DNA from 3 places in the Anaerobacillus sp. CMMVII genome. Region 2 is predicted to be linked to each of the others. Evidence: riboswitches for the same ligand, from Rfam matches in the RefSeq annotation. Region 2 holds a riboswitch; each other region holds the start of a gene.

The links. A riboswitch is a leader RNA that binds a small molecule or an ion and turns the genes downstream of it on or off. The one in region 2 is predicted to bind cyclic di-GMP.
Region 1: another riboswitch for cyclic di-GMP. It lies ahead of H1D32_RS08420 (hypothetical protein); the one in region 2 lies ahead of H1D32_RS01310 (DUF192 domain-containing protein).
Region 3: another riboswitch for cyclic di-GMP. It lies ahead of H1D32_RS21790 (hypothetical protein); the one in region 2 lies ahead of H1D32_RS01310 (DUF192 domain-containing protein).

Annotation. Positions count from the first base shown of each region.
Region 1 is NZ_JACEHK010000003.1:229,015-239,347, forward strand. It holds partial or broken gene H1D32_RS08365 (3-hydroxyacyl-CoA dehydrogenase/enoyl-CoA hydratase family protein) at 1-794, opposite strand, end outside; gene H1D32_RS08370 (hypothetical protein) at 1,146-1,421, shown strand; gene H1D32_RS08375 (spore coat protein) at 1,433-1,774, shown strand; gene H1D32_RS08380 (hypothetical protein) at 2,101-2,376, shown strand; gene H1D32_RS08385 (methyltransferase family protein) at 2,450-3,088, shown strand; gene H1D32_RS08390 (hypothetical protein) at 3,375-3,689, opposite strand; gene H1D32_RS08395 (hypothetical protein) at 3,753-3,920, opposite strand; gene H1D32_RS08400 (hypothetical protein) at 4,091-4,252, opposite strand; gene H1D32_RS08405 (hypothetical protein) at 4,267-4,392, opposite strand; gene H1D32_RS08410 (hypothetical protein) at 4,469-4,804, opposite strand; gene H1D32_RS25345 (sigma factor) at 4,801-4,965, opposite strand; gene H1D32_RS08415 (DUF5667 domain-containing protein) at 5,829-6,191, opposite strand; gene H1D32_RS08420 (hypothetical protein) at 6,342-6,707, opposite strand; cyclic di-GMP riboswitch class I at 6,736-6,818, opposite strand; gene H1D32_RS08425 (hypothetical protein) at 7,284-7,538, opposite strand; gene H1D32_RS08430 (hypothetical protein) at 7,831-8,151, opposite strand; gene H1D32_RS08435 (hypothetical protein) at 8,148-8,321, opposite strand; gene H1D32_RS08440 (YncE family protein) at 8,500-8,862, opposite strand; gene H1D32_RS08445 (YncE family protein) at 8,940-9,278, opposite strand; gene H1D32_RS08450 (hypothetical protein) at 9,241-9,423, opposite strand.
Region 2 is NZ_JACEHK010000001.1:238,417-248,749, forward strand. It holds gene H1D32_RS01300 (formate dehydrogenase accessory protein FdhE) at 1-282, shown strand, start outside; gene mobA (molybdenum cofactor guanylyltransferase) at 309-905, shown strand; cyclic di-GMP riboswitch class I at 1,262-1,348, shown strand; gene H1D32_RS01310 (DUF192 domain-containing protein) at 1,473-1,835, shown strand; gene H1D32_RS01315 (Flp family type IVb pilin) at 1,837-2,004, shown strand; gene H1D32_RS01320 (A24 family peptidase) at 2,118-2,627, shown strand; gene H1D32_RS01325 (TadE/TadG family type IV pilus assembly protein) at 2,742-3,125, shown strand; gene H1D32_RS01330 (TadE/TadG family type IV pilus assembly protein) at 3,130-4,050, shown strand; gene cpaB (Flp pilus assembly protein CpaB) at 4,113-4,817, shown strand; gene H1D32_RS01340 (CpaE/TadZ family protein) at 4,844-5,302, shown strand; gene H1D32_RS01345 (CpaE/TadZ family protein) at 5,332-5,679, shown strand; gene H1D32_RS01350 (hypothetical protein) at 5,654-6,121, shown strand; gene H1D32_RS01355 (TadA family conjugal transfer-associated ATPase) at 6,046-7,287, shown strand; gene H1D32_RS01360 (hypothetical protein) at 7,287-7,532, shown strand; gene H1D32_RS01365 (type II secretion system F family protein) at 7,583-8,251, shown strand; gene H1D32_RS01370 (type II secretion system F family protein) at 8,255-9,181, shown strand; gene H1D32_RS01375 (sulfate/molybdate ABC transporter ATP-binding protein) at 9,255-10,289, opposite strand; gene modB (molybdate ABC transporter permease subunit) at 10,289-10,333, opposite strand, start outside.
Region 3 is NZ_JACEHK010000017.1:56,272-66,604, reverse strand. It holds gene H1D32_RS21830 (HD-GYP domain-containing protein) at 1-845, opposite strand, end outside; gene H1D32_RS21825 (response regulator) at 875-1,495, opposite strand; gene H1D32_RS21820 (sensor histidine kinase) at 1,488-3,035, opposite strand; gene lepB (signal peptidase I) at 3,238-3,816, opposite strand; gene H1D32_RS21810 (hypothetical protein) at 3,885-4,487, opposite strand; gene H1D32_RS21805 (hypothetical protein) at 4,563-5,372, opposite strand; gene H1D32_RS21800 (hypothetical protein) at 5,458-5,904, opposite strand; gene H1D32_RS21795 (BCCT family transporter) at 6,237-7,787, opposite strand; cyclic di-GMP riboswitch class II at 8,152-8,235, shown strand; gene H1D32_RS21790 (hypothetical protein) at 8,352-8,981, shown strand; gene H1D32_RS21785 (GDSL-type esterase/lipase family protein) at 9,082-9,879, opposite strand; gene H1D32_RS21780 (NCS2 family permease) at 10,206-10,333, opposite strand, start outside.

The DNA of each region.
Region 1 (10,333 bases), on a different contig from region 2:
ACCGTTTTTTCTACTCCGTCAACTTGGTCATAAACATTTTTTGCTACGTGTAAAAAGGTATCTAACCCTACGACATCTAACGTGCGGAATGTTGCGCTTTTGGGTCTTCCTAAGGCAGGTCCTGTTACAGAGTCAACTTCTCCTACCGAGTAACCACCCTTAACCATTTGGTCCACAGTCACTAATAAACCATAGGTCCCAATTCGGTTCGCAATAAAGTTCGGAGTGTCTTTGGCTTCAACAACGCCCTTCCCAAGAACATCTTCGCCAAACTGCTTCATGAATTGAAAAACTTCTTCACTTGTTTCTCTTGTACGTATGACTTCAAGTAATTTTAAGTATCTAGGTGGGTTAAAAAAGTGAGTTCCAAGGAAATGCTTGCGGAAATCTTCGGAACGTCCTTCTGCCATTGCTTCTATGGAAATTCCAGATGTATTTGAACTGACAATGCTTCCTGGTTTACGGTATTCGTCGACCTGGGCAAAGACTTTCTTTTTAATCTCTAAATTTTCAACAACAACTTCAATAATCCAATCAACTTCATTCAGACGCTTCATGTCATCTTCCATATTCCCTGCTTCAATGAGGTTGATATGGCTTTTTTCAGAAAGTGGCGCTGGCTTTTGTTTTAATAATTTTTGTATCGCACTATGAGATAAACGATTACGCACTTGCATATCTTGTAAGGAAAGCCCTCTTTGCATTTCTTCTTCTGTAAGATCACGTGGGACAATATCTAATAACAATGTTGGTATACCAATGTTCGCTAAATGCGCGGCAATACCAGATCCCATAACCCCTGATCCTAAAATAGCTACTTTACCGATTTCTCCCGATCATAAGTACCTCCTTCTTTCTTTTGAATGAATACTCATTCATTTTTTGAAGAAAAAATTTTGCACAACTATGCTTTATAAAATTTTACTACCTGTTTACATTTTAACTATAAAAGATTTCACAAAATTGTGCAATATAAACTTCAGAAAAATTTCATTTATTTTGAATTTTTTATCCAAATGCTCCGACACCGCTAATACGTATTTAAATCATTTTACTCCATTTGCAAATATAGCGAGGATAGTTCTTTTACAATTACAAACAATAAAGCGAAAGCAAGTCTTTCATTTCATAAGGAGGTAACTAAGATGCAACAACAAATGCAGTCAAATCAGATGCAGCAACAAAATATTATGCCACAGCCACCAACGATCATCACAGGAAAAGACCAATTTTACATTTCTGATATGTTGAGCTGGAACTTATTAGCAATGAAAAAAGCTCATTTCTTCGCACAACAATGTACGGACCCAGAAATTAAAATGGCCTTAGAACAAACTGGTCAAATGCACCAACGCCATTACCAACAAATAATTAGTCATTTACAAAATCCAAATCAACCTTCGCAAAGCCAATTGCAATAGGAGGAAATGAAATGAACAACCAAAACATGAAGATTCAAAATCCTGAAACTCAGGTACAAAAAACACCACAAATGAACGATCGAGATTTTATTAACGACTGCCTTGCAACAGAAAAGTACCTGACAGGTGCCTATAGTGTTGCTATGAATGAAGCTAGCCATGAACACTTGTATCAAGACTTAAATCAAATTTTTAACGAAACACAAGACTGTCAACGTCAGTTATTTAACTTGATGTTCAAAAAAGGTTGGTATTCGTTTGAAGCTGCAGATCAGCAGAAGCTCAATCAAACGTACCAACAATTCCAAGGATATACAAATCAGTTCCCTTATAACGGAAATACGATTTCGTAACATTTAAGGACTTGCTCCCTATAGCAAGTCCTTATTTTATTGATAATACTCTAAATTCTGAGAAATTAGTAATATTTTGTGTAAAATTAACCCTATTTTGTTTTTTATTGTTATAATAGAACTTGCGAGTTTGAAAAGCGGAAGGCGCCCGTTAGCCCCGACTAGCAAATGTTCTTTCACCCCAAAGTGGCTTTTTCACTTTTGGGTGGAAGGTTATTTGACCTCGAGGGGGCTGGGCCCCTGTAGCTAGACATTAAATACTAAAAACTATTATATACTTAATTGTCAATAAAAAAGTGTTTCGAAAAGGGAGCGATCGGTACGTCATGAAGGATAGTAAAATATATGCCTCAATGATTTTAAGCATTTTATCCTCCAGCAAAGACAAACAATCAGCTTTTAAAGCTGTTCGACAAAACTTTGCTTTTCAGGGAACCTTGCGTATGGAAATTGAAGCGCTGTTTGAAGAATATAAAAACAGTGAAAGTCATTTAATCGTCGAATTCATGAACATCATTGAGCAGTTTGATCAAAATGCCTATCCATACATAGCGAATATTACATTAAAGCCATCTAGAAGAGAAGAGTATCACTCCTCCTAGAAGTTTTATTATACATCTCTACACTATACTCTGTTTTTTGCAGGGTATTTTTTGTTGTTCGAAATTCTCTGGGATGGATAAAACTGAAACGATAATGCATATTAACTATATGGATAGAGACATTATTATTTTTACCATCGCTGTTGGACTATGGATGATACAATTTATTTTATTTAAGGATCAATTGAAAAAGGAGGATCGGAGCGGAAAAGACGGAAGTCTGACTTTATTACAAGCTGGCTTTCTATTGTGCGTTTTTACTAGTATTACATTTTCGAATTTGTATACTGGTGAGGAAAGTATATTGATAAAAAAAATAAGCATTGTCTTACTAATAAAAGGCATTTTTATTCGTTATTGGGCTTACTATGTCATGCGTCAGTATTTTACAAGAACAATCCAACCGCATAAAGACCGTCCCCTCATCAGTTATGGTCCTTATCGGTTTGCAAGACATCCGTTTCATGTCGGACTATTCCTCATCACATTAGGTTTGTGCTTATTTATCTGTGGAAATGTCATTGCTGTTTTCATTGTCTTTCCTGTTTTCGGGAGTATCTTGCATTATCGAATGTCTTTAGAGGAACAGGTGCTAAGTGAGAAATACGGAGACATCTATCAAGGGTGGTGCCCGCCAATCGATTTCGTTTGTTTCCGTTTCTTTATTAAAGGCTTATTATTGCTAAAAATGAAAAGGTTTTCAAATGAGTAAATTTGATAATTACCTAAACCGAGCTATATCAGTCTAAATGTAGTTGCGTAAATAATGAATGATGAAATGCATTAAAAAACTTCTAAAATCAAATAAGATTGCCACAATTGTTGTTTAATTAGCAACGAATGTAGGCAGTCTTTTGTTCATTTAATTTACAATCTCAAATTCTTCTGGTTTAATCCCCCTGTAATAATTTCAAAATGAATGCCCAGTTACCACTTTGGTAACTGGGCATTCATTTTTTATTATCTTAGGCTGCCAGGACTCTTCTTAGGAGGTCCATTCACAGGTTTCTTCGGTACATTCTTTCCGACTTTTTTCCCTTGGTTACCTTGATTTTTATTGACTTGATCAGCCTTACCTTGATTTTGAGTTCGATTACTATTAAGGTGAGAATTGTTTTGAGCACCGTTGCTCTTACCTTTGTTTCTGCAACACTGGCATTTTTCCCATTGTTCGTTTTAGGGATCTTTTTCTCATTGTTAGACTGCGATTCTTTTTTATCTTTGTTGACTGAGATGTTCCTTTTCTTGTCTCGATTACTGTTAGCTGGTGGATTTTCCTTTTTACGTGTTGGTTTCTGTTCAGGTTTTTGCATCTTTCTTAACTCTGAAACAGTTTTACCTTACCTTGCTCAGCAGTATCGATCACTCCATCTTTTTCAAGCTTTTTTAGGTAAACTAACTTGTTGACGGAAACATTCATTAGTTTTTGCTTCCTCATAAGTAGCAAGATTATTTTGAGATAGCTGCACCTCAACATCTAAAGAATTGATTGATGTAAGGATGGATTGCTCGATTTCTTCGACACGGCCTTTCTTTCCCTTCATTTAAAGTGACGACTGCCGTTTCTAAGTATCTATTTTCCTCACTTAAGTAACCCTGCTCAAAGGAATAAGCCATGATTTTTTCTAAAGCTACTTCTAATGAATTCCCTTTATATTTAACGATGAAACTAATTCCCCACCTTCTTCGTTATACCCTGAAGTTTCGGTAACTTTCATTTTTTCATTAAGACTAGCTCAATACTCGGATTGATGTCAATGGCAATAACATAGGCATAGTTCTCCTGTTGTAACGGAAATAGTGCATAAGTTAGAATTGCTAGAAAAAGACTGCAGCAACCGACATATATTTCAGCCATGGCGTCTGCTTTTTCCACATGGATATACGCGTTCACCCAAAGTGGCGGTGTAGCATGAGAGGCTCTTGAAACGTTTTTAAAAGTCCATTTTCACAAAGCAACACAATAGCATCTTCAGTAACTTTTACAACGATTCCTTGGGTACTATTCCTCCCCATTAACTCCCACCTCCTATTTGAATGAATTGACCTAACTGTGTCCACTGCGGATTTAGCTTTACTAATATTAATGTTACTATATATTTTCGATGACGCTCAATTGTTTTGCACGATAGCCAGTATTTTTGACAAAGAGTGTTGTTGGAAATTGCTTTTTCCGTAAAAATTGTGCAACACAATCATCGTCAGTTACGAATCTATCAGCCATCTCAACTAAATTTTCACGAGTATCTCGGTGTTTTGGAGAATACTTTTCAAGGTCTTCGAAATTAATTTGATACTGACTTAAGGCCATACTTAATTCCAATATTTCTTCTACTAGATCGTTGGTTTGTTTTTCTTTTTCGAATTGCTGCAGCGACTTCTCTACTTCAAATGGAGATTCAACGTTATCTTCATAATACTCGTTCATCGATAAGTGCTTTTCATTCTTTCTTTTCTAAAAAAGTCAATCAAGTCTCGTTTAATAAGTAAGTAAACATAATTTAGGAAGGTTCTTCCTTTGATTGCATCATACGTATCAATCGCCTTGTTTAAAGCAATCAAGCCAATGCTAGCCTCTTCTTCGCTCAGCTCACAAACTTCTTACAAATGTGGCCAACAGTATTGAGCACGTAAGGCTTGTAATGAGCAATTAATCGTTCGCGAACGAGATCATCTCCATTTTGGGCACTGGTGTTGCTTCAATGACCTCAATGTTTTCCATCCCCCACGCCTCCTTTATCAAACTGACATTGCTATCTATAATACTATCGCTTGATAAAGGATTTAATTCAAGTGAAATGGGCTGTTACATTTAATTACCAACATTTTAAATAGGTAGGGCTAATGAACTATTGATACGACCTAACAAGTAAAATGATCATATCGTATATTTTTAAAAAAGAGGCTAGAGACTGTGATATATTAGATAATAATACTTATAAGCAAACGATTGTCACTGCAAAAACAGTAAAAAAGAACGATGAAAGAGATTGACTGAGTGCTAAGGATTATCTTCAGTTAGTTAGTTTTTCCATTTAGCTTTTTCTACGGCACGTTTTGCTTTTTCAGCTCCTTTTTCTTGAGCTTTATTCGCCTTTTTAAGCCTTTCTCTGCTTTTTCATTTGCTTTTTTCATCGCTTTTTTCATCGCTTTTTCTGAGCGTTCCTCATGCTTTTTTCACTTTTTTGTCTGCTTGATATTGTTTCTTTCAGCTTTTCAATCGCTTTTTCTAAATGCTTTTCGCTTTGCTCTGTTTCATCCTCTTTTGCTTCAACAAACTCATTCTCACTAAGTAATCTCTTCTAATTTTCTTTAGTTCCTGCTTCCAACGCTTACCGGCTTTCAGCATGGCTCGCTCTTGGTTTTTAGGGGCTTTTCTAATTCCCAGCCTTCAACGCTTGCTCTGGTAAATGGTCACGCTCTAGTAGCGCGATTAAACTGACTTCTTTTTTCTATAATTTCATTAATGATTCTCTAAGTTCGTTTACGTCTTCACCTGCTTCTTCTGCAGAAGCCGTTACATTTTCAGTAGCTGTAACTACCTCAATAAAATCTGTAACTAAATGTTCAATCTCCTCTTCATTACCTTCAGTTGCCACTTCCTCTAAAACGATTAGGCGTCTTTCAGCAAATTCATCATGAAGTAGAACCTTTTCAACTTCATCCTCAGTTAAGTCTGCTGTCGCTTGTTCAATTAATCCAATTGTTTCATATAAATCTGATGTAATGTCCAAGCTACTATCATTGTTTGCCAATACCGTTCCCCACCTCGCTAAACCACCTACTAGGACCAATGTTGATACGACTTTTTTCATGCTCTTAACCACTCCCTGTTGCATTAATAAAATTTAATATTTTCACGAAAAGTCTCAATTTTATCTAGGTTCGCTTCATACGTTTCATTAGGCGTCAACACCGTAATAATCACATACCGATCAGGTTTTTCTTCAACCCATACTTGAGTTCTAATGCTTTCCTTGTCTGTTCGTTTTCCACGAAATGAAATTCAGACCTTCACCGATTACTGTTACTTCTCCTGCACCAGCGAGTAGCTGTTTCTTTATTTCTGACACTCTATAAGCTTTAGGAATAACTGAAATAATTGCCACTAGCTTCTCGCTGTTGAACTGGACATTTTTAGCAGTCTCTTTCTCAATTTGCCAACCATCTGCTGTTTCAATATAGATACCCCACTCGGAATTTTCATAAAAGTAATTCGAGGCATCCTGCTCGTTGTCGTTGGTATTCACTTGTTCTTCCGTTGCTTTGCTACAACCTACTAAAGCTAGGAAAATGATGATGAGAAATAAATGTACTGCCTTTTGACTCATAAAGCCACCTCAAATTCACTGAATATCTTATGGCAACTGGCTGACATAGGCTTCCCCTTAGTCCCTATAGCTTTGCGTCACCACCTTTCAATGGCTTTGCCTTTAACTTATTTTCTTGGTCTCGTTTATCTATACGGGAGATTTTTTATTTTTGAGGGGGAGAGAAATTTTTTTCGAAAAAATTTTAAGCACTCATTATAAGGTTGAGGTTATACGATACATGTAACCTAGAGAGTAATTAAAATTAATCGCTCGTTTCTAAAAGATTGTTGCTATTAGCTTTCGTAAAATCACAAAAGCCGGATTTTTACACAAAATACTAAGAATTCACCACTAATTTAGTAAGTATTGCTCTTTTCTTAATAAATTTATTGGGTGATTTCTTCATCTAAGGTATTTTTCCGATATTTTAGAGTAAAAGCAACAAGTTTTTTTGTGCGACGAGTAACCGCAGGAGCAATGTTTACGAAAAGAGCCTAAAATAAAAGGCACATAGATAAACTCTATGTACCCTTATGGTGCTACTTTCTTTTTTATATAACTTGCGAACCGCACCAAAAGCGATAAAGCCACCATTTATTGCCGCAAAAGTTCCAAGCAAAGCCAAGTTTGCTCCTGTTTCTTCATATTCATGATCATGTCCATCATCACCATGACCATGACCATGATCATCTTCGTCATCATGACCATGGCCCTTTTCTCTGACAGCCAAGGCGCGCTATCAACATCATGACCATCATCATCTTCATCACCATGAGCAAACACTTGAAGTGGTAGTATAAGTAGAAAAATGAAAAATAGTACTGAAATCATTCTATCTCTGTTTTTCATTCCTTCTCCTCCAATATTTTGTATTATATAAGCCAATTTCAAAATTCCAATAGATCAGCGACTAATTTAGTGGCGGGAAAATGGATGATGAAACTTTATTATTAATAGAATAAAGAGAATGTGTGAAGAAACTAACAAGAAAGTTTGGATAAATTGATACATTCCTGTGGCAATGTTTTAAACAAATCTTTTTATCTAGAATTTCGAGCTAGGGACATCCCAAAGCTTTCGAAAGTCGCTCCTACGGTACGAAAGATCAAGTCGAAGGCCTGTATCCTCTATTAGAATATTTTCACGGCGTTCTTGATAAAAATGTCTCTCTTATCTTCAAAAGTCGCCACCCATACAAACGATTTTCTGTAGCAAAGTAGTAGTTATCTCGTTCCGTTCCGAACGCATATTGTACATTCCTATTGCTAATCTCTTTTTCATGATGATTAATGTACAACTCACTATTTTCAACAAATTCAAGCATATCTTCAAATAACTTTGGCGGTAGCTCTACGAGATTCGTTTCTGAAATCCATACGATTGCGTAAGATCCCCTCTGGGTTTGGTATTCAAGTACATAGGCTTCATCGAGATCAACTTCATCGCCATGTAATTGGTTCATGATTGTTTTGCTTCTTCGCCTTCAATTTTATTTGTTAAATAATAAGCACCAATTGTATCGGGTATATGCCCATCATGTGTGAGCGACTCATCTGCCAAAAATAATGATGAAATTCCGACAACCATCGCAATAAAAGCTATGACGCCAAACGCTATGAATATCTTTTTCATTACTTCCCCTCATTTCATTAATCATTAGTAAACCTAGCTTTAACTTATAAATCTATCTATTAATAGTATAGACGAAAATTTATCGAGAAAATTTGAAGAAATTAAGACAATAATTTGGCGAATATGAAAAAAATAAAGGTTGTCTCATAAAACTTTGAGACAACCATTTTTTGGCTAGCTAGTTAATCGAAATTCCATTTGGGTAATAACCTACTTCAATTCTCGTTGTTTCTTCCAGAGTTTCTAGATCGACAACCGAAACAGTATCCTCAAACATATTTGTTACGAATGCATAGCGGCTATCTTTTGAGATAACAATGCCATGAGCGCCTTTTCCTAATTGAATTTCTTTAACAACTTCTAAGGTTTCAAGACTTACAATCGTAATTGTATCTGACGGAGCATCTTCACTCCCTTGGTTTGCTACGATCACATACCGGTTATCGTAGCTAGCGTACATTTGCACTGGCCCCACACCAGTATCAATTAGCTTCATTAATTCTTGTGTCGCAACATCAACGACAGCTAGTTGATTATCCAAATGCAAACCAACAAATGCATACTGACCATCATGTGAAATCCCTGTTTGAACAGCACCATTACCAACGACGACGCGGTTTACTTCTTCTTTGTTTCCAGATCAACAATGCTCATATCAGCACTTTTCATATTTGCGATAAAAACAAATTTTTGATCCACGGAAATGCGAAGACCATGTGGATATTCACCAACCGGAACCGTCGCTAATTCAGCACTCTCACGATTAATAATGGTTACCGTATTATCTCCAGAATTACTTACAACAACAATATTTCCATCCTGAGTCGTTGATACATGGGCAGGGTGATTACCTACCTCATACTCCTCTACCTTCTGTAATGTATTTAAATCATATGCAACTACCTTTTCTAGGTTGTCATCATGTCCATGACCATGTCCATGTCCGTCTTTCATCATGCGGCGGATTGATCGTAACCCAAACTAACTCTGTTTCAACATTGATTTCTACATTATGAGCCTGACCATCTAGCTCGATGATTTCTTGTCTTTGTTCTGGATAATAGATCAGAGATAATGTTTCATCTTTTTCGTTGGCTACCACAACAACGTAGCTCTCTTCTACTTCTACCCCTACCTCTATAGTCGGTTCTGTTTCAACTTCGGTCGCACCTTCGACCTTCTCTCTTGAATTGATCCCGTTTCTGTTTCCTCACCACATGCAGCTAAAATATTAAAGCTAAACTGCTATCGTAGTGAACCATCTCATTGATGTTTTCATTGTTAATGTCCCCCTTTAGTATGGTATGTCTTAAGTATAAAAAGAAGGAGCACGACTCGAAGTGAGAAGGTCACTCTGAGAAAAACGATTACCCACGTTGTCAATAATCCCTCAATCTTTCCACACAGTTTCTTGATAGTTTTTGGGTATTGCATGGAATGTCTCGTAATTTGTGAAATCAGTCGCACAGAACTCGTTTATGCCGCCGTTTTCTCCTAATTATTGTAAAATTCAGTCTCGTAAAACTCGTTTATGTACCAACTTCTCCTAATTATTGTAAAATTTAGTCTCGTAAAACTCTTTTATGTGCCACTTTCTCCTAATTATTGTAAAATTTAGTCTCGAAAAACTCGTTTATGTACCACTTTCTCCTAATTATTGTAAAATTTAGTCGCGTAAAACTCGTTTATGTACCAACTTCTCCTAATTATTGTAAAATTTAGTCGCGTAAAACTCGTTTATGTACCAACTACTCCTAATTATTGTAAAATTTAGTCTCGTAAAACTCTTTTGTGCCACTTTCTCCTAATTATTGTAAAATTTAGTCTCGAAAAACTCGTTTATGTACCACTTTCTCCTAATTATTGTAAAATTTAGTCGCATAAAACTCGTTTATGTACCAACTTCTCCTAATTATTGTAAATTTCAGTCACGTAAAACTCGTTTATGTACCACTTTCTCCTAATTATTGTAAAATTTAGTCTCGTAAAACTCTTTTATGTACTTTCTCCTA
Region 2 (10,333 bases):
TGTTTGTCATGTGCGGGAGATTGGACCTATTGGCGCATTGCATGTCCACATTGCGAAAATAAAGATCATAACCAACTAAGTACACTTTTAATCCAAGAAGAAAAAGGATCATTCCAAATCGATGCTTGTGATGCCTGTCACGGCTATGTAAAAGGAATTAATAAACTAGATCCATCTAGTCCAATGTTTCTTCTATTAGATGATTTTGCAACCTTCCATTTAGATTTATTAGCTAAAGAAAAGGGATACCACCGTCAAGGGTCCCAGACAACGTTACAGTAACTGTATAAGGGGAGGAGAACAATCCTATGAATGCAGGACTTATTTTATTATCAGGCGGAAAATCAAGTCGTATGGGCACAAATAAAGCACTACTACCTGTAGAAGGTAAGGCAAATATTGAAAGAATTTTAGACAGTCTTGGTGAAGATTTTACAGATCGTATAATTGTAACGAATAGTCCAGAAGACTACTCGTTACTTGAAGAAAAAGTAAAGTTAATTCCTGATGTCTACCCTGGATTAGGACCGCTATCTGGGATTCACGCTGGATTGCTAGCTTCATCTGCTGAATATAATATTGTCGTTGCTTGCGACATGCCTTTTGTTTCCCAACAGCTAGCGCGGATTTTAGTTGCGAGTAGTCCAGGCTATCAAGCAGTCGTTCCACGTTTTAACGGGATGAGACAGCCACTTTTCGCTGTTTACCATCAATTAATGGTAGAGGAAATTGAACGTTTCTTAAAAGGCAATGATTTTCGTGTCAATAATCTTTGGGATAAAGTCAATATGCTATGGCTTGAGGATGAGGTCCTTAGTTCAATCCCAGAAATCGAGCGAGCTTTTTACAACATGAATAAACCAGAAGAATATAAACAAGTACAAGAGTGGGTAGCAAAAGGGTAAGATTAGTAGTGTAAATAGTCCAAACAGGAGTTGACATTGCGTCAGCTCCTGTTTTTTCTCTAATTAATAGAACTTATTACATAGGGAAAAAGTTTGGTAAAATAATCATCATTTTCTAAAAATAGGTAATTGTGTTCATGCGAAAAGAAATGTCAATAAAATAGCTATTACTATGGTCATGAAAATGTTTTAAAATTCAAAAAACGACTCTTTTTTTAGAAAAACTTGTCATAAAATGGTAGGGATTAGGATCTATTGTAGTAAAAAGTAAAATGATCGTTACGTCGGATAGGCGAAAGTCCCACTATCGAATATGATAAACACATAACAACGAGATCTAACAAACTAGCACTGGATCACGATAAAGGCAAAGCTAATGAAAATTAGTGACGCAAAGCTAAAGGGGCTAAGGTGGACTTCCACTAGGCCAGCCAGTTTCCGAAAGAAATAGGGAGTTTGTTTTTACTATTGCTTGTGCAATTAGTATATACATAGTACACCAGTAATGGTGTTCAACCCCACTTTCGGTATGGTGGGGTTATTTTATTTGACAAAGAGGTGTAGAAAATGGTTATGAGTCTGGTTAACTTGAACAATGGGAAAGTACTAGCAGATCAGCTACTAGTAGCTGATACATTTTCGAGAAGGCTTCGGGGCTTAATGTTTACATCCTCTTTACCATCAAATCGTGCTATGCACATAAAACCCTGCCGATCGGTTCACACATTTTTTATGAACTATGCAATTGATGTTGTGTATCTGGATGCTTATTTTCGAATTGTTGCTATTGATGAAGCGATGGCACCAAGAAGGATAGGGAAATTGTACAGAGATGCCACATCGGTTGTAGAGCTGCCAGCTAGAAAAGCTGCAGACACAGAAACAAAAGTAGGACACTACCTAAAAAAAATCGAAAGAGGAGAGATGTAACATGTTAAACAAATTCAAACAATTAGTAGTTCAAGAAGAAGGACAAGGGATGACGGAGTATGGTTTGATTATCGGGTTAATTGCTCTTGCGGCTATTGTAGGGTTAACTGCATTTGGTAAAGAACTAGACACAATGTTCAATGGTCTAGTACAGAAATTTAAATTTTAAATCTAGAATAGTATATTAAAAGGCTTTACGTGACTAACGTAAGGCCTTTTTAAAAAGTCAAAACTGTCGAATATTATAAATAAGATTAGCTATCTTACTAGTGAGGGATGGAAGTGGCTTGGATAAATCTATTATTATTAATTTTGCTTCTTGTTTGCTTAATCACTGACTTGAAAAATAGAAGAATTTATAACAAAGTCTTGTTCCCAACGCTTGCATTAGCAATTATTATTCATACATTCATTGATGGTTGGGCAGGTCTTAGCACCGCATTCTTAGGTTTTCTTATTGGTTTAGGAATCTTAATAATTCCCTTTTTGCTAGGTGGAATGGGGGCGGGCGATGTGAAACTTTTAGCCGTGATTGGTGCCTTAAAAGGAACGTCGTTTGTCATAGTGACAGCGATTTACATGGCATTAGCTGGTGGAATTATTGCTATAGTGATTATCCTGATGAAAAAAGGAAGCGCAAAAGCACTCTTATATCATTTTTTTGGAAAGAAGTATGGTGTTGATCTTCCATATGAGAAAAGTGCCCTTTCTACAACATTTCCATATGGTATTGCCATTGTTGCAGGTGCTATATTTACACTTTTCAGTCAAGAGAAAATTACTCTTTGGTAAGAGTTAGATGAGGATATAAATTTTTGACCTTACTACTCCCAGTTAAATACTGTTAAGTAGTGGGGGATTTTTGATTTTTAAGGCTATGCAATTTCTAACAAGAGGAGGGTTTGGATGAGATCAGAAGAAGGACAAGCATTAGTGGAATTTGCTCTAGTTTTTATGTTAGTGGCTCTACTCTTTTGTGGAATTATCGATTTTGGTCGGATTTTTCATGCCTACCTTGCCCTTGATCATGCAGGAAGAGAAGCAGCTAGAAGCGCAAGTATAGGTGGGACTGATGAGGAAATTAGGAATACAGCGAAACAGACTTCTAGACACCTCGAAATCAGCGATACAAATATTAATATTCAACCAGTTCCAAGTAACCGTGTTCGTGGTGTATATACAACTGTGACAATTACTTATCATATCGAATTCATCACACCGTTAATCGGAAAATTTTTTCCTGAGAATAGTCTTAAGCTCGAAGCGAAATCCGTAATGAGAGTGGAGTGAGCATATGATGTCATTTATCTTATCATTAATAAAAAAACAAGAAGGAGGTATATTACCTCTTGTTGCTATATCAATGACTGTTTTACTAGGTTTTAGCGCTCTTGTTATTGATGCAGGAACATTATATTTAGAAAAAAGTAAAATTCAAAAGGCGGTTGACGCAGCAGTTTTAGCTGGTGCACAGGAATTAGCTGAAGCACAGGAAAGACCAGAAAAGCGAGAAGAAGCGATTAAACAAGCATATAATATTATTGTAGCTAATGGTGTTGATCGAGAAAATGTCGAAATTAATATTAAAGGAACTGAAATCACAGCTTTTGCAAACGTTTCTAAAGAAATGACCTTTGCCCGTATTTTTGGAATAAAGGATACTCCTGTAGTTGCCAATGCTGCAGCGCAAATCTTGCCTATTAGTGCAGTAATAAATTCCTTTACAGCTGAACCATTTGGTATAAATACGGATCGTTACCCAAATTTCATGGATGAAAAACATAATTTAGTTTTAAAGTGGGATAAAGATAACGAAGAGACAGGAAATTTTGGATTGTTAGATTTAGGCTCAGGCACAAATAAGATTACTGAAATGGTTGTTGGTGGTATCTATTCTACTGATCCTGGTAAAAGTGTTGGAAGAATTATGAAAAGAAACTATGAAAAAAAGACGGTTACAATTCCAATCTATCGGCTACTTCCTGAAAATTATGTTTTACAGGAAGGGGACCGTTGCAATAAAACTGGAACAACAGGGAAACGTTGTATCCAAGTGCTAGGTTTTGCAACTGTTTATATAACTAATGTAGTGGAAGTTGCACAACATAAAGCTTCAATTTATGGGGAATTAAAAGAAATTACGCTGCCTAGTGGTAGTATTATGAATGAAAATGCACCGAATTTCGGTACTTATGAGGTCATTTTAACTAAGTAGGTTAAAACTAGAAATATATTAATAACGTAGTCATTGATTTTATATCAAGGTAGGTGTAAGTATTGAGTTCGAAGTCTATTTTTCTGTTAGCAATCATTATGGGTGGTATTACTACGCTCTTATTTAATAATTATCTCAAAAACTCGATATCTTCAACAGCAGCAGTAGTTGCAGATAATACAGTTGATATCATTGTGGCCGCAGAACCGTTGAAAAAAAACGAGCGAATCACTGCTGAAAAACTAGAAGTAACAACTATTCCCGAAAAAGCGTTTCATCCACAAACAATCACCTCAAAAGAAGAATTAGAGGGCTTATTTGTTAATGCAGATATGGAGCAAGGAGAAGCATTTTTCACTCACCGAGTTCAAAGTGAGGAAGAAGAGACTGTATTCATCTCTAGAAAGGTGAAAGAAGGATTTAGGGCAGTTTCAATAGTGGTTAATTACGAACAATCTGTATCAACAATGGTTGAACCAGATGACCTAGTGGATGTCTTTTTTAGTAAAACAGAAAGAAAAGAAGATGAAAATGTGAAAGTTGTTAGCAGGCTCATTTTAGAAAATGTTCGGGTGTTGGCTGTAGGTAGAAAGATGAAGGAGCCATCTTCTCATGAAGATTACGCTGAATATAGTACGGTTACCTTTGAATTGACACCGGGAGATGCAGTAAAATTATTAGATGCACGTGTAGCTGTTGTTGATGAGGGAGCAACTATTCATTTAATGTTAAATAGCCGTATCAATGAAGAAAAAGAAAATAATTAATCTAATAATATATGGGAGGTGACGGAATGTCTGGAAAAGCTTTGCAACAAGGAGAATTAATCGCAGTTTGTAGTGGGAAAGGTGGAGTTGGAAGGACGTTATTATCCGTAAACCTTGCTATAGCCCTAAAGAAAAAAAATCTCAAGGTAAGTATTCTCGACGGTGACTTCCAGTTTGGCGATGTTAATATGGCCATGGATCTTCAAACAGATACAACCATTTATGATCTTGTAAATGATATAGATCAATTAACTGTAACAAACGTAAATGATTATTTAGTAACTCATCAAACTGGGGTTAGGGTTCTTCCAGCACCTAATAGACCAGAATTTGCTGATTTAGTGACACCAGATGTGATTGAAAAGACGATTGAAATACTAATGAAGGAAAACGACTACGTAGTTGTTGATACTGAAGTAGGTTTTCATGAAAAAAGCTTAATGATTATTGAAAAGGCAGATCAAATACTATTAGTTACTAATTAGAAGTTGCAACATTAAAGAATACTAAACTAATGTTAGAAACGTTTGTTACGTTAGGATTACGGGACAAAGTTAAGTTAATAGTAAATAAGTCGACAGTGAAAGGCTTTGTTAAAGTAGAAGATCTTCCGGCTATTTTAGGAACTGATATGCTTTACTATCTGCCAGAAAATGACCAAGTTGCAACGAAGTCTCTCAATCAAGGAATTCCGTTTGTGATGAGTCGAGGTAAAACTGATTTAGCAAAAGCATTGTATAAACTAGCTGAACTACTGATTGAGAAAATAGAAATTAATGAGTTAAGTAACAAGTCAAAGCCGATTTGTTGTGCAAAGTTATTCAGTAAAAAGAAACGTGTCAAAAGGGGGGAGAGAAAATGAGTTTACTAAAAGAATTCAAGCAAAACAACAAACTCACTCGCAGTCAACTACTCATAATGGGCAAACTTTAAAAGACCAGGCAGAACTTGAAGAAAAGGTAAAAAGAAAAATTAACTTACAGACAGAGCATGCAGAACAAGAAAGTAGTGCCGCAGTAGTTAATGAAGTATATGTGAATGAGCCAGAAGCGATTGAACTGGATAAAAAAGTCGATAAAGAGATCGGCAAAAGTTTAGATAAAAATACTGAAAATACCGAAAAACAAAGTTTTATGAAAAGTTTTCGAGAACTGACTGAAAAAACTCAACCTAAGCAAGTTAATTCGTATTCAACAGAGTCTAGCATAAATACTGATCTAGAAGCACAATTAAAAGTCAGCTTCATAAAAAAATTATCACAGAATATAAAACATCGGATATCGATGAAATTGTTTCTAAGTTAAATGACATGGTAACGGAGATTATTGAAGATGAAAAATCACTTCGAGGAAATATCGATTCTAAAAAAGTCGTTTCAGAAATGATCAATGACTTAACTGGATTTGGCCCTATTAATCCACTCTTAAATGATCCGGAAGTGTCAGAAGTGATGGTCAATGGGCCAAACCAAGTATTTGCTGAACGGAAAGGCAAACTCCAACTAACTGATGTTACATTTCGTGATAATGATCATGTTTTACAAGTGATTGAAAAAATTGTTGCACCAATAGGCCGTCGGATTGATGAAAGCAGCCCAATGGTTGACGCGAGATTACCCGATGGTTCCCGTGTAAATGCAATTATTCCTCCCCTAGCTTTAAACGGTCCAACGATTACAATTCGAAAGTTCGCCGAGGATCCCTTTAAAGTTTCGGATTTAGTAGGCTTTGGGACCCTAACTGCTGAGATGGCCATTTTCTTAGATGCTTGTGTAAAATCAAGTCTTAATATATTTGTTAGTGGAGGAACAGGCTCAGGAAAAACAACGACATTAAATGTCTTATCCTCGTTTATACCTGAGGATGAGCGAATCGTTACAATTGAAGATGCCGCAGAATTACAGCTGGGTCAAGAGCATGTCATTTCCTTAGAAACAAGACCTCCTAATATTGAGGGGAAAGGCGCGATAACGATCCGTGACTTGGTTAGAAATTCATTACGGATGAGACCAGATCGAATTGTTATTGGTGAGGTTCGTGGTGCTGAAGCATTAGACATGCTTCAAGCAATGAACACTGGTCATGATGGCTCTCTCGCAACAGGTCACTCTAATAGCCCGAGGGATATGATTTCTCGTTTGGAAACGATGGTTTTACTGGGCGGTGTTGACCTTCCGGTAAGGGCAATCCGTGAACAGATTGCAGGTGCAATTGATTTAATCATTCAACAATCGCGTTTGAAGGATGGTTCACGGAAAATAACCAATATTACTGAGGTTCAAGGATTAGAGGGAGACGTTATTGTTTTGCAAGACATTTTTGTTTTCCAGCAAAGAGGAGTAGATAGCAAAGGTAAAATTATTGGAAAACTTGTTCCTACTGGAGTTCGCCCTAAGTTTTACAGTCGTCTCGAGAATTCTGGCCTGTATATCCCACCAAACGTATTCATTGAAGAGGAGGATGTTTCATAATGGAGCCGATACTATTATTGTTCATCCTTATTTCTTCTAGTTTATTATTTGGAGCAATATTCAAAATGCTCTTTTTCTCTAAAAAAAAGACAAACCAGCGATTGAACCATTATCTTAACTTAGAAAAAAAAGAAGACAGTCTTAATAAAAAGGAATTTAATTTTGCGTTAAGATTACGATTAGCTAATGAAATGCTTAAAAAAAGTTACTTAGAAAAACAAAGAATAAAAATCTTGAACTCTTAATTAAAAGTTCAGGATTACTGATTAAAACGGAAGAATTTGTTGCGTTTCGTTTGATAGCTGCTTTAATATCTGGACTCTTGTTAAATCTAATTCTAGGGAATTTACTATTTTTAATCGTGGGGTTTTTAGTTGGTTATTTAGTACCGATTTGGTGGGTAAAAAAGAAACATACCGAAAGGTTACGAAAGTTTAATGAAGGATTACCTGATATGATTACAACTATCATTGGTTCATTACGGGCGGGATTTAGCTTTCAACAGGCATTAAAATCAGTGGTGGATGAAGCAGATTCGCCGATTAGAGATGAAATGGATATCGTCATCAAAGAAATGCAATATGGACGGAGTATTGAAGAATCCCTAAATGAATTAAAAGAAAGAATGCCTAGCGAAGACTTAGATTTAATGATCCAAGCGATCTTGATTCAACGTCAAGTTGGAGGTAATCTTGCAACAATCTTAGATAAAATTGTAGAAACGATAAGAGACCGAACAAGAATACAGCAACAAATCTTAACTCTAACAGCCCAAGGAAGGCTTTCGGGGATGGTGATTGGATTTCTCCCTATTATTCTAGGGTTATTAATTTATGTAATTAGCCCTGATTATATGGCGAGTCTATTCAATAATCCTATAGGACTATTGATGGTGGGTGTAGGGTTATTTTTTGGAACTATTGGTTTTATTTTCATTCGTAAATTAACATCAATTGAGGTGTAAGTGATGATGTATTTCACCTTTTTCTTAACTATTATGTTATTCGTGATTGCGCTGTTTAAGTTGAAGCAAAAAAAGCCAAAGGTTAATAAAAATCGGAGAATAGAACTTCTTTTAAATTCCATACCGCTAGAAAACAGTGAAGAACAAATAGAAAAAGGAAAAGATTCTTTTTATCGTAGGGTTATTTATCCGCTTTTGCAGGATTATAAAAGAAGCTTTAGACAGAGGTTGCCAGGTGATAAAGTAGAAAAAATCGAGTTGAAGCTCTTGCAGGCTGGTAGTCCTTTTAACATGACCCCTGTCGAATTTCGGTTACTTCAACTAGGCCTCTTTTTATTGTTACCGATCCTCTTCGGTATTTATGGTATGTTAGTAAAAGGGCAGCTTAGTAGTGCAATAATATTTGGCCTGATTGGATTAATTGTCGGTCTCATTCTTCCAAACTTTTATTTGAAACAAAAGACAAAACAAAGAAGTAAACAAGCATTAAGAGAGCTTCCAGATACCCTTGATCTTTTGACTGTAAGTTTAGAAGCTGGACTGGGTTTTGATGCGGCTTTGAGTAAAATTGTTTCTAAAAAAGAGGGTGTTTTAAGCAGTGAATTTACTCGCTGTTTAGAGGAAATGCGCCTTGGAAAAACGAGACGAGAGGCATTAACAGGTGTAAAAGAGCGGTTAGTCGTTCAGGAGATAAGTAGTCTCATTAATAATATCCTTCAAGCCGAGAAACTTGGAATTGGAATGGTTCAAGTTCTAAGAATACAATCTGAAGATGTTAGGGAACGTAGAAAGCAGCGAGCAGAAGAAGAGGCGATGAAGGCACCGATTAAAATGCTTTTCCCTCTAGTTTTGTTCATCTTTCCAAGTTTGTTCATCGTACTCTTAGGCCCAGCTGTTATTCAAATAATAGAAACGTTTAGTAATCAGTAAAACAAACAAGAGGCTATCTCATTTGAGAAAAGCCTCTTATTTTAGATGCTGCAAATTTATGGTTTTTACAACACTACCCACCCATTATAAACAACTTTTCCACTGGAAAATGAAGCGTTAGTTCACCATTACATATTTCCTTCACTGTTGATTTGGGCACGTTTACTTTAACTGTTAACTTACCCACTGCCACTGTCACTATTGAATGATCAATCCCATCAACAACGCTACATATCTCGTAACTAAACGTATTTTCAGACTGTTCATTTCGTACAAACGAGACATCGTAGCTGTGAATGCCTATATATTTTGTGAGATTAGGAATAGGGCTTGCAGTTTGTAGTTCAATCCCATTCGTAACTATTGTTTTTTCTTTTACCATTTCAACCGCAAACACATTCTCACACCCAACGATCTGTGCTGCTGCCTTCGTGACCGGCCGTTGAAGCACCTCTTCTTTTTGACCTAACTGAATGGTCTTACCACTGTCATACAAGCAAAGATAATCACATAGTCGATATGCTTCCTCGATATTGTGCGTCACAAAGAGAACAACTCCAGAAAAGCTTCGTTTAATAATCTCCAATAACTCAAATTCAAGGTGTTTTTTCACGTGTTGATCTAGGGCGGAAAATGGTTCGTCCAATAATAGAATTTCAGGTTCTGTCACAAGCGTTCTCGCCAAGGCGACACGTTGCTGCTGACCTCCAGATAATTCATTAGGATAGCGATTTTCTAACCCTGTCAATTGAATAATCTGAAGCATCTCGGCGATCTTTTTGTTTTTTTCGTCCTTAGCGAGTTTCTTTAAACCAAAACCAATATTCTCTGCAACAGTTAGGTGAGGAAAGAGGGCATAATTTTGAAAGACGTACCCAACTTTGCGATCTCGGGTTGGAATAGTAATGTTCTTTTCATGGTCAAATAATGTTCGTTCTCCAATTGAGATTGTTCCGGAGTCAGGTTTTAACAATCCTGCAATGGCTTGTAGTGTTAAACTTTTACCACAACCAGAGGGTCCTAATATCCCAACAATTCCTTTTTCTACTTGGAAGGCGACATCAAGCTTAAAGCTTCCAAGAGATTTTTTGATGTCTACATATAACATTATGTTCGCCCTCCTTTGGAAACTTTGTTCTCGAGGCGGTTGAT
Region 3 (10,333 bases), on a different contig from region 2:
ACCTTGCTAAACTCCTCAATCTCTCCAATAATTTCATTACCAAACATGCAGTGTTCCTGAACAAGCTGGTATTCAAATGAGGTTAACCTACCGTCCTTTTCGAATATATAATCTGGACATTTAATCCTACTAACAAAGTGTAATAAAGAAATTAAATACGCTTCGGTTTCAGTGACTTCCTCTTCTGGGAAACGGTCCATGACCAATTTAATTAAGCTACTCATCACTAGTATTTCATTACGGTTAATTTGTGTTTTTCTTTCGATTGTTGGAATAAATGTTTGTAATAAATTCATCACATACTGCTGCTTCTTTTTCGCACTAACATTTTTCCGGTACTCACTAAAGAGTATGTTTGTATGAAAAATAAGCGTAGAAATTAGGCTTGTCCCTATACCAAATAAAAATATATTTGTCAGCGTGAGGGTACTAATATTTTGTATGTACTTTAAATATAATAGGAAACATGAAAAAACAACTAAAAATATTGTAGTCCAGCGGATAAAAATAGCTTTATTTTCAAACAGGCTGATTAGGATTGGGTAAAAGATTAAACCGTACCAAAAAGCCGCATGGTTAAAAGGATTATAGATAGCAAAATAAAGGAGTAGTGTTAGGCAGAGTCCTGCTGCAAGTTCTAATGAATATTTGCGTTTTTGTAAGGTTACTTTTTGTAGTAAATAACATGCTAGAACCATAATGATACTTATTAAGAAACTAATCATAACTGGAGCAGGACTCGCATGTAAGTTAATTAAACCTATAGCATATTCTAAAGAGACCAAAACACCTACGATCAAGATAGCGATACTACCGATTCGATTTTTAAATTGCGTCTCTACCAAAGTCTAAACACTTCCTTTCGGACTGTCTTTTACACTTGAACATACCCTGTTTTCAAAGCAAACAAAACAGCTTGTGAGCGATTAGGTTGTCCTGTTTTTCTTAAGATACTGCTTACGTGTGTTTTTACTGTCGCCTCAGAAATATATAGCTTTTCTGCTATATGAGCATTTGTATAGTTATCAACGATTAATTTAAATACTTCTTTTTCACGGTCTGTTAATGTAATTTCGCTTTGATCACTCTTGGTTTTTGGTTCCTTATTTAACTTCGGTTGAAAACAAGAATATCCCATTAGAACCATTTCAACGGTATTGATGATTTGTTCAGGTAAAGTATCCTTCATAATATATCCATCAACCCCATTGTCTAAGGCACGATAAATATCACCACTATCATCATACGCTGTTAGAATGATGATCTTTGTATTCGGTAAACGCTCCTTCAATCCTTTACTAGATTCAATGACTGACCTTCCAGGCATTTTCAAATCGGAAATAATAATCTCAGGTTGTGTGTTCAAGGCCTTTTCAACTAATTCGTCACCATCTGAAGCCTCATCGACAACAACATACTTTGGGTTACTTTGAAGTAAAATCTTCAAGCCATCTCTGACAATTTGGTGATCATCTGCTAATAAGACATTAACCAACTACTTCAACTCCTTTTCTAGGTATGATTGCGATAATTTCTGTCCCTCTACTTGGTTTAGAACGAACCATTAATTGACCTTGAACTTTACTAACACGTTCTTTCATCCCCTTCATTCCAAAATGATCGCTTGTATCACCCTTATGTAACTCTTCAATACCGATACCGTCATCAATGATTTTCAAGGTCCATTGAATTACCGTGACCTCCAACAAAACAACTACATTACTTGCTTTTGCATGCTTGATGATATTATTGATAGCCTCTTCTGTTATCCTGTATAATGCATCGTTAATCTCAAATGATTCCTCTATCACTCTTCCCTTGGTTACTAGGTCAATGGTCAGATTGCTTCCCTTCATTGCTTTCGTAATTAGAGCTTGAAGTGCATCAACGATATGGTAGCTCTCTTTTCCTTCCATTAAATAGTGAATATGTTCTCTTACCTCTCGGTGACATTGTTGTATTTGAGTTTCCATTTCTTGAATTAGTTGATTTAATTTTGTAGAACTTGGGTCACTGTTTCGAAATTGTTTAATCTGAAATAGTTTAGTCGACAGAAAGAACAATTGTTGAGCAACCCCGTCATGTAAGTCTTGAGCCAACTTTTGACGAATTTCCTGTTTAAGTGAGTTACTGAACTCACTCCTTAAGGCAAGCTTCTTTTTTTGACCCACTAAAAAGGTAGATAGAATATTCAAAAAAATTAGTTCGTACCAATGAATGCTATCTTCAACTAAAATAAATCCCTCATGTGCTTTTTTATCTCCACGAATCGGGAAAAAATAGTATAGCTCTTTTTCACCAGTATGGTTCGTAAGGATGAGTTCCTTTCTCTTTTCCATGTGATACTTATTTCTTTTCGTAATTTCTTTATAGTATAAGTTCCTCTGCCAATCGATTTCATGGTTTCCTTCACTAAACCAGTAGATAAAAACTTTACGATCCTTAAAAATTCGTATTAATTGTTTTTCTACGCGATCGCTTATGATTTGTAACGAATGTAAACCATCTAACTGCTTGATTGCGTAATTAATGCGAAGCATCTGACGGTACCAAGAATTTATTTTTTCTAAAAATAAGTTACTCAGAAAGATTACACAGAAAAGCGAAAGCATGACAAGAACTAGCTGAAAATGAACATTAACCGGTAATAATTCCTCTGAGACTACTAATGGTAGCTGCGTACAAACAATGATATAGATTAATGCAAAAAAATAAAATTTCTTACCAGAATAATAAAAGTTTGCAAAAATAAGCGATGACAACAAATAGATCATAAATGGACTAGTAATTTGTCCAGTACTACTAACCAATACGAAATTTAAAGAGAGATCAATTATAAGTAATAGATATAGGTAACGCTTCTCTATTTGAAAGAAAATTAAACAATAAAAAGCTATGTTTATAATCAGTCCCACCGAGATGATTAGTAAGCCATATGTACTAAAATAAGTGCCATAGAATAAAAAAATTAGTAAGCACAGAGACAATCGGTAGACAATTAGGTACAAATTTCTTTCTTTTACTAAACTATTCATGGAATTTCCCCTATTTTTGGAATAAACTTACAAAACCACTCTAGTTAAATCTTACTATATGTTCTATATATTGAACAACGGGGTTATTTTGTCACCTTTTGTTTAGTTTTCTTGTCATATTGTAGAAAGAAAAATTTTTTTGTCAAAAAAAGGTAAAGAGACTATCACATTAGCGATAGTCCTCACACTTTTTTTGAAAATCTTATAATTTTAACGGCTTGGCTATTTTATAAAATGGGAAAATAGATATAGTTGCATATCCTTTAATATTTTCAATCGATACCGGTCCAACATTTGGATCACGGCTATCTAAGCTTTCCCCTGGTGTCCGATTGTCACCCATCACAAAAATCTTCCCCGGCTGAATCGTTATGGCCGGCATATTATTTGCCTCGCCAATTGTGTGTAGTTCCGGTAATGGTTGTTGGTTTACGTAAACCACTCCATCTTCTATCGAAACTGTATCTCCAGGTACCCCTATTACCCTTTTGATCACATCATAGCCAGCCTCTTCAAGAACGACAATATCTCCATATTTAGGCTCTGAAAAAGTCGCAGATAATTTATTCACTAAAACAAGACTTCCATCACGTAATGAAGGTTGCATCGAATCCCCAGCCACTAATGTAAAACCAACACTACCCTTTATAACGAATACAGCAAGTGTTAAGAAAAAAATGAATTTAACCCAGCCGATGATTTCTTTTTTGGTGTTATTCTTAGGAACTTCAGTTTTCTGTTGTAACCCGTTAGAATCAATTTCTAGTTTAGTTGCATGCATGAGTTATACACCTTCCAGTAGTATAAGGTTTATTACTGTTGTTTTACTTTCTTAATGCATGTATATGTTTATGGCTGATCTTCTTCCTTTACATTCTTCTTCTCTTGACCTTTCTCCTTCTTATCTTCTTTTTTTATTTCTTCTTCTTCCTCTACTTCTTCTATCACATCAGAATCGTTATTGCTAGACGCTGGGTCTGTAGCTTCTTCACCGCTACTAGAAAAGAGAGCGTCAATGGCTTGAGTGGCCTCATTTTGTATTGCAGCTAACTTTGCTTCAATTTGTTGCTTCTCAGCTCCATTGGAAAAATTTGCATTTTTAATCAATTCATCAGCATACTTTTGAATCTCAGCAATAATTTTGTTTGTTTGGGTTTCTGTAAAACTATCGATCTCTTCGGCAGAGCTTTGTAATTTTAATTGGACTTCTTCCTTCAAACGTAGCTTTTGTTCTTCTAATTCACGTTGAACTTCACCCTCCATTTTTACAATGGCTTCATTGGCCTTTTTGCTATACCAATCCTGCAGCAAAGTAGAAATGTTCAGCTCTGAATTAGCAAATGCTACACCCGTCGTCAGCACAAACGTTGTACTTAAAGAAACAAGTCCAATTACAAATTTACGTTTAAACCCTTGTTTTTTTTCAACTTTATATTTATATAACCTACTCATTTTTACTTAACCTCCTTTTATGTAATAGCCAGAAATCCTCGTAGGAGGATTTCTGGTAGTTGAAACTACTACTCGTTAGATACCGTCTACTAGATCTTGGAGATCTTGTATAGCATCACGTTCTAACTCGGCGCCTAACTCTAAAATTGACTCTTTAATCTCTTCTACTAAATCACTAGCAGTATCTTCAATTTCTTTCTTTGCAGCTGCAACCTTTATATCAATGTAGTTTGTAAGCTTATCTACACCATCAGTTTTCGCTTTATCATCTAGTAATCCTTCAATATCTGTTTTCGCTTTTAGAATAGCAGCTTCTAAGTCAAGGACAGCAGCAGACCTTGCACTTTCTACAGCAGTTTCCAAGTTAGTGATGGAAGTTTCACCTTGACCTGCAATAGCATTTAAAACTTCTGTCATAGCCTTTGCTTTTTGTTGACTAATTACTCCGTCTACTACTCCTTCATAGTAAGCTCTCCAATCTTTTAAATTATGAAAGATTAATCCTGCATTAGCTTGACCACCTTTACCGCCAGCCCATTTAGTAATATCATTTGCCATATTAGAAATATCAGTTTTATGTGTACCTAATGCTGAAGTAATTTGTCCCTCTACTCTCCCTGTTTCTGTACTTCCTGCCTCTGATACATCGAGATTTGAGTCAGTAATCAGTTGATTTTTGTCATTTTTTAAATCCTCAACTAAACTTAGTCCATAAATATTAACGTCATTCTCCATCTCTACCTTTTTACTACTAAACAACTCTGTATACCATCTCTCTAATTGTTCTCCAGCATTAGTGTTAGCAAATGCCACACCCATACCTCCGCTTACTAAAGTAACTGTTAATACCCCTGCCGCGATTTTACCTTTAACTGTTTTTAACATTTTAATTTCTCCCTTCGATTTTCACATTTTGGATTTTTTATAATTAATTTTTAAATTGATACCTTGGTAATAAATCCTCAAATAGTTAGTTTTCTTCTTCTACAATTTGTAAGATGAGTTCAGCTATTTCCCGATCAATTTGTTCCTTCTTTTGATCGACATATTGTTGTAAATCGCTTGTGATCTCATGGTTGATAATGTTTTGTTTTGCTTCTTCAATTTGATCAACATAATCTGTAGTTAATGCTGAGATATTATTCACGATACTTGTACTTAGTTCGTTTGTAACATCGTCCAGCTGCTTTTGACTATTAAGAATTAGTTGCTCATTCTCTTCAATTAACTTAGCTAACTCTTGTTGTGATTTTTCATCAGCGTTAGCAGCTACATCTTCTACCACAACTTGGAAAAGCTGATTATACCAAGTTTTGAGAAATTGACCAGAGTCGCCACTAGCATGAATGCTACTAATGCCAAATCCAAAAAATAAGATTAAACATGCTATAATCAGCTTTCCACTCTTGACCTTCAAAGAGTATTTACACCTCCTTCTATATTTTGTTCGTTTGAAAGTTTGTTGTTGCTCTTCTTGTTTACAATATTACTCTCATTTCTGCATCAGGATAATCCGGCAACAGGGTGAACTATCATACCTGTCGGGTTGATTTGAACCTCATCCTAAAGTATAGGTACAGGCTCAGTAGTAAGTCGTAATGTTCAGTGACTACTTGCTTAAACCAATGAATAAACCCTTGATCATATATCAAGGGTTCTAAGGAAACGATATAATTTTCATTTGTAAAATTGGATAGTCATTTATCCTTGGCCGATCTTTATTTTCCGAAAAAGGTTACTTGTCACTAATTACTTCTTCTCTTTATCAGCTTCTTTTTGCAGACGCCGGAACCTTCGTAAATCTGCCTTCCTAATCGGTAATGGTTCATCCTTCAACAACTTGATGATTGAAAACATCAATAATAATAAGATTAAAGTAAAAGGTAAGGCTGAGATTAGTGATGCTGTTTGTAGTGCCTCTAACCCACCTGCATAAAGTAATACCCCTGCTATCGCTGACATCAGCGCTCCCCACACGAGTTTTTCAAAGCGCTGGGGATTTAGAGAGCCTTTCGTAGTCATACTTGCTAAAATGTAGGTCGCAGAGTCTGCCGATGTAACAAGAAACGTAAAGATCAATAAGATTGAGAGTGTATTCAAGAGTCCCGTTAATGGAAAAAAGTCATAGACCTGAAATAAAGCCAATGTAAGGTCTGTATTCACAGCTTCAGCAATTCCAGCATTATTTCTTAAATCATTCCATAAAGCTGCACCACCAAATGTGGCAATCCATAAGCAAGCAATCACAGGTGGTATAATCATGACACCCATAATGAATTCTCGAATTGTTCTTCCTCTTGAGACCCTTGCAACGAAAGCACCCACAAATGGAGACCAAGCAATGGCCCATGCCCAGTAAAAAATTGTCCAGTCACGAACCCATGTCCCCCCCCGGTACGGCTGCATACGTAAACTATAATTAATAAAGTTCGTAAAGTAATCGCCAATAGCCAAGGTAAAGCTCTCCAAAATAAAAACGGTTGGACCAGTAATAAAGACAAATAAAAGCAGACCTAAAGCAAGTCCTAAATTTAAATTACTTAGATATCGAATTCCCTTATCTAGACCAGTACTTGATGATAGCATGTAAGCAATAAACAAAAAGACTAGGATGGCAAATTGTAGGTTTATTGGATTTTCAGGTTTTATAGCCGCGTTCAAGCCACCATTCATTTGCAATATACCTAAGCCAAGCGAAGTCGCAATCCCCATGACGGTTGCTATAACTGCTAAAATATCAATTGTATTTTTAACAACAGGCTTATTACCAGTGATAGGCTCAAGTGCTGTTGAAACCAACCCGTTCTTTTTTTTCCGAAATTGTAAAAAACCTATCACAAGACCGACTATAGCAAAGATCGCCCACTGACTGACACCCCAGTGAAAAAAGGAATAGCCCATAGCAATTCTTGCTGCTTCTATTGTTTGCCCTTCAGTCGCTCGAAATGGTGGTGAAAAAAAGTGACTCATTGGTTCGGCAACACCCCAGAAGACAAGACCAACACCGAATCCAGCTGAGAATAGCATCCCAACCCAGGTGAAAAAGGGGAATTCTGGTCGCTCTTCCTCTCCACCAATTCGAATTGCACCGTATTTACTAATGGCAAGACCTACTAAAAAGATAATAATGATAAAAACGGCAATTAGGTAAAACCATCCAAAGTTAACTGTCGTAAAGTTAAACAAGGCACCTGAAATTAGTCCAAACCCCCTCGGCATAATTGCACCTAGCAGGACTAGTACAAATATGACTGCAGCAGATATTGAAAAAACAGGATTTCTCCAGACTTCTTTTTTCATATTAAACCTCCTAAACATTTCAGTCCTTATATATTCCCCAAACCGACCAATTTCTTCCGACTATCAAACACTTTTTTTGTGATAAATTAGTTCCTTGGGAAATCTCACTAGGTAATTAGAAGCATTTCTTCTACACTTACTATTACAATGATAGTACCAGGTTGTTTTTTCCGAGGGCAAAGTTAGACATTTTTTTACAAATATTGTAATGTATTGTCGACCAAATATTGTATCATTTTACTAGATTTGGCAATATAATCGATTTATAAGCGTGATTTGAAAAATAACTTGGTGGCCACCGAAAACTATTCTTCAGACCGCTAAATCCTAACTACTACTCTAGTAATTAGGTAATTGGGACTAAATAATTTCGGGGAGCATAGAAATATAGCCTTTAATTGGACACTTGGGCTATATCGAGCTAGTAGTGTAACCGACCCGCAAGACGGGGATGCAATGAAGTATAGCCTATAATTGGACACCTGGGCTATATCGAGCTAGTGGTGTAACCGGCCCTCTTATTTAATTATGTCAAAAAATATTAAATTAAGAGGAGAAAAGGAAATGAAAAAAGCAAAAAAATTATCTGTAGTAGTTTTGACTTTGTTGCTTTCTCTTAGCTTGACAACTGGTGCCCTTGCAAGTAATGGTAAAGGTAAAGGCTTAGAAACTGCTCCTGGACAAAGCGCAAATTTCTCAAATGGTATTACAACATTGGTTACTACCTCTGAGATAGTAACTGAAGATTTAAGAGTTGATAGAGAAACCTCCGAAGAGTCTTCCACTGAGACCAAAAGCAGTACGAGTGAAGAATTAGTGGTAGTTGATACAAAAGTAGAAAAAGAATTTCATCCTGCACAAAATTGGTTTAGGTATGTAACTACTACTACTACTCAAAAAACTACTATACAATCATCTTGGGACGAGACTACGACAATTACTACTACTACCACCACTGAAACACCGCTTACTATTACAGAAACTACAGAAACTACTATCACGCACCGAGGTGCTCCGGGAAGTAATGGTAAAGTGTTAAGCGAAACTAGTTTGACTACTAAAGACGTTGTTGAAGGTGTAATGGAGGTTGTTGACATTCAGACCTCTGAGAAAGTTACAAAAGGCGATACTACTACCGAAGTTATTAATGTTACACTATTAACGAATGAGTCAAAAGGCGATTGGAATAAGTAATTAGTTTGATGCCTGGACCACCCTTTTAAAAACGCTGTAGAGTTCTTCCTCTACAGCGCTTTTAGTGTATAAAAAATAAGTATTTTAAAGTCTTGATAACTTATCGTTTAATAGCTTTTTCGGGCTTTGAATTTCCTTTTTTTGAGTCAAATAGTGACTCCAATACATCATTTCCAACCTCCGCTAGCTTCTTCTGCCCTTCAACTGTCGGATGAATATCACCCGCAATCACATATTCAGCTTGATTTGTTCCAAATGCTCCATAAGCATCGGCAACAAAAGCATCACCGTAAATTCCGTTTAACCCACTAATAACATGACCAAATGATTGGTTAATTCCTGGCAAAACTAGTTGACCTATATCGTGTAAAGTATCATTTACCTGAAAAGGATTATACACATTATAAATGACAATCGGTGCATCTGTTAGTGAACGAATTTCAGCAACAATAGAGCCTAAATTTTCAAACAAGTTACTTTTATTAATTTGATCTTGTAGATGATAATTAAACCAAAATGGGTCTCCACCACTTTCAGCATTAGCCACAGCTAACGCCTGCAACAAATCATTATTCCCAATATTCAACGTAATTGCATCGGCCTGCTTAATTGCTTGGCGAAATTTTTGTTCGTTTTCTACAGCATCTAACAGCTGATCTGTTCTCCACCCTGGCACGGCTAAATTTCGAACTCGCATATTTTTATCATCGCCGATTAGGTATGGAAAGGCGTCCTTAGAAGGTGAGTCATTGTCTTCACCAAGGTTATACCCATAAGGAATAGAGTCTCCTAAAGCTAGTAATGATTTTTTTGCATTGTCATTTTTGGCTAATACTGTTGTCGAAAATAAAAGTGTAATTGTTAACAATAAAACAAGCGAACGATAAATTGTTTTCATTCTTTCCCTCCTTAATAGTTAATAGAATCCTATTATAAAAGGGTCATTTTAATTTTACTGTCGATTAATAGAGCTTCTACTAAGAAAAGATGGGGTCTACTTAAAATATCGTTCGACAAAACATAAATACTGTGGCGAAATCCACTGTGACACCCAGAATAATCTTGTTTCACAAAATGTATCATGGAACTATACTTTATCTTTTCAACCTCACCTCGAAGTATCAAATACTACATTTTTTCTATTTACAAAACAAAAAAGCTGCTCCCAATACCATTGAGAACAACTCTTCTAAACTATATTCACATTTTGCGCATATTACCCTTTTAATGCGCTGGGAAAAACACCATTTGGATAGCAAAAATGATACCAAAGATATAAAGAATTGGATGTACTTCTTTTCCTTTTCCACTTACTAGCTTGATCACTGGGTAGGTAATAAATCCAATGGCTA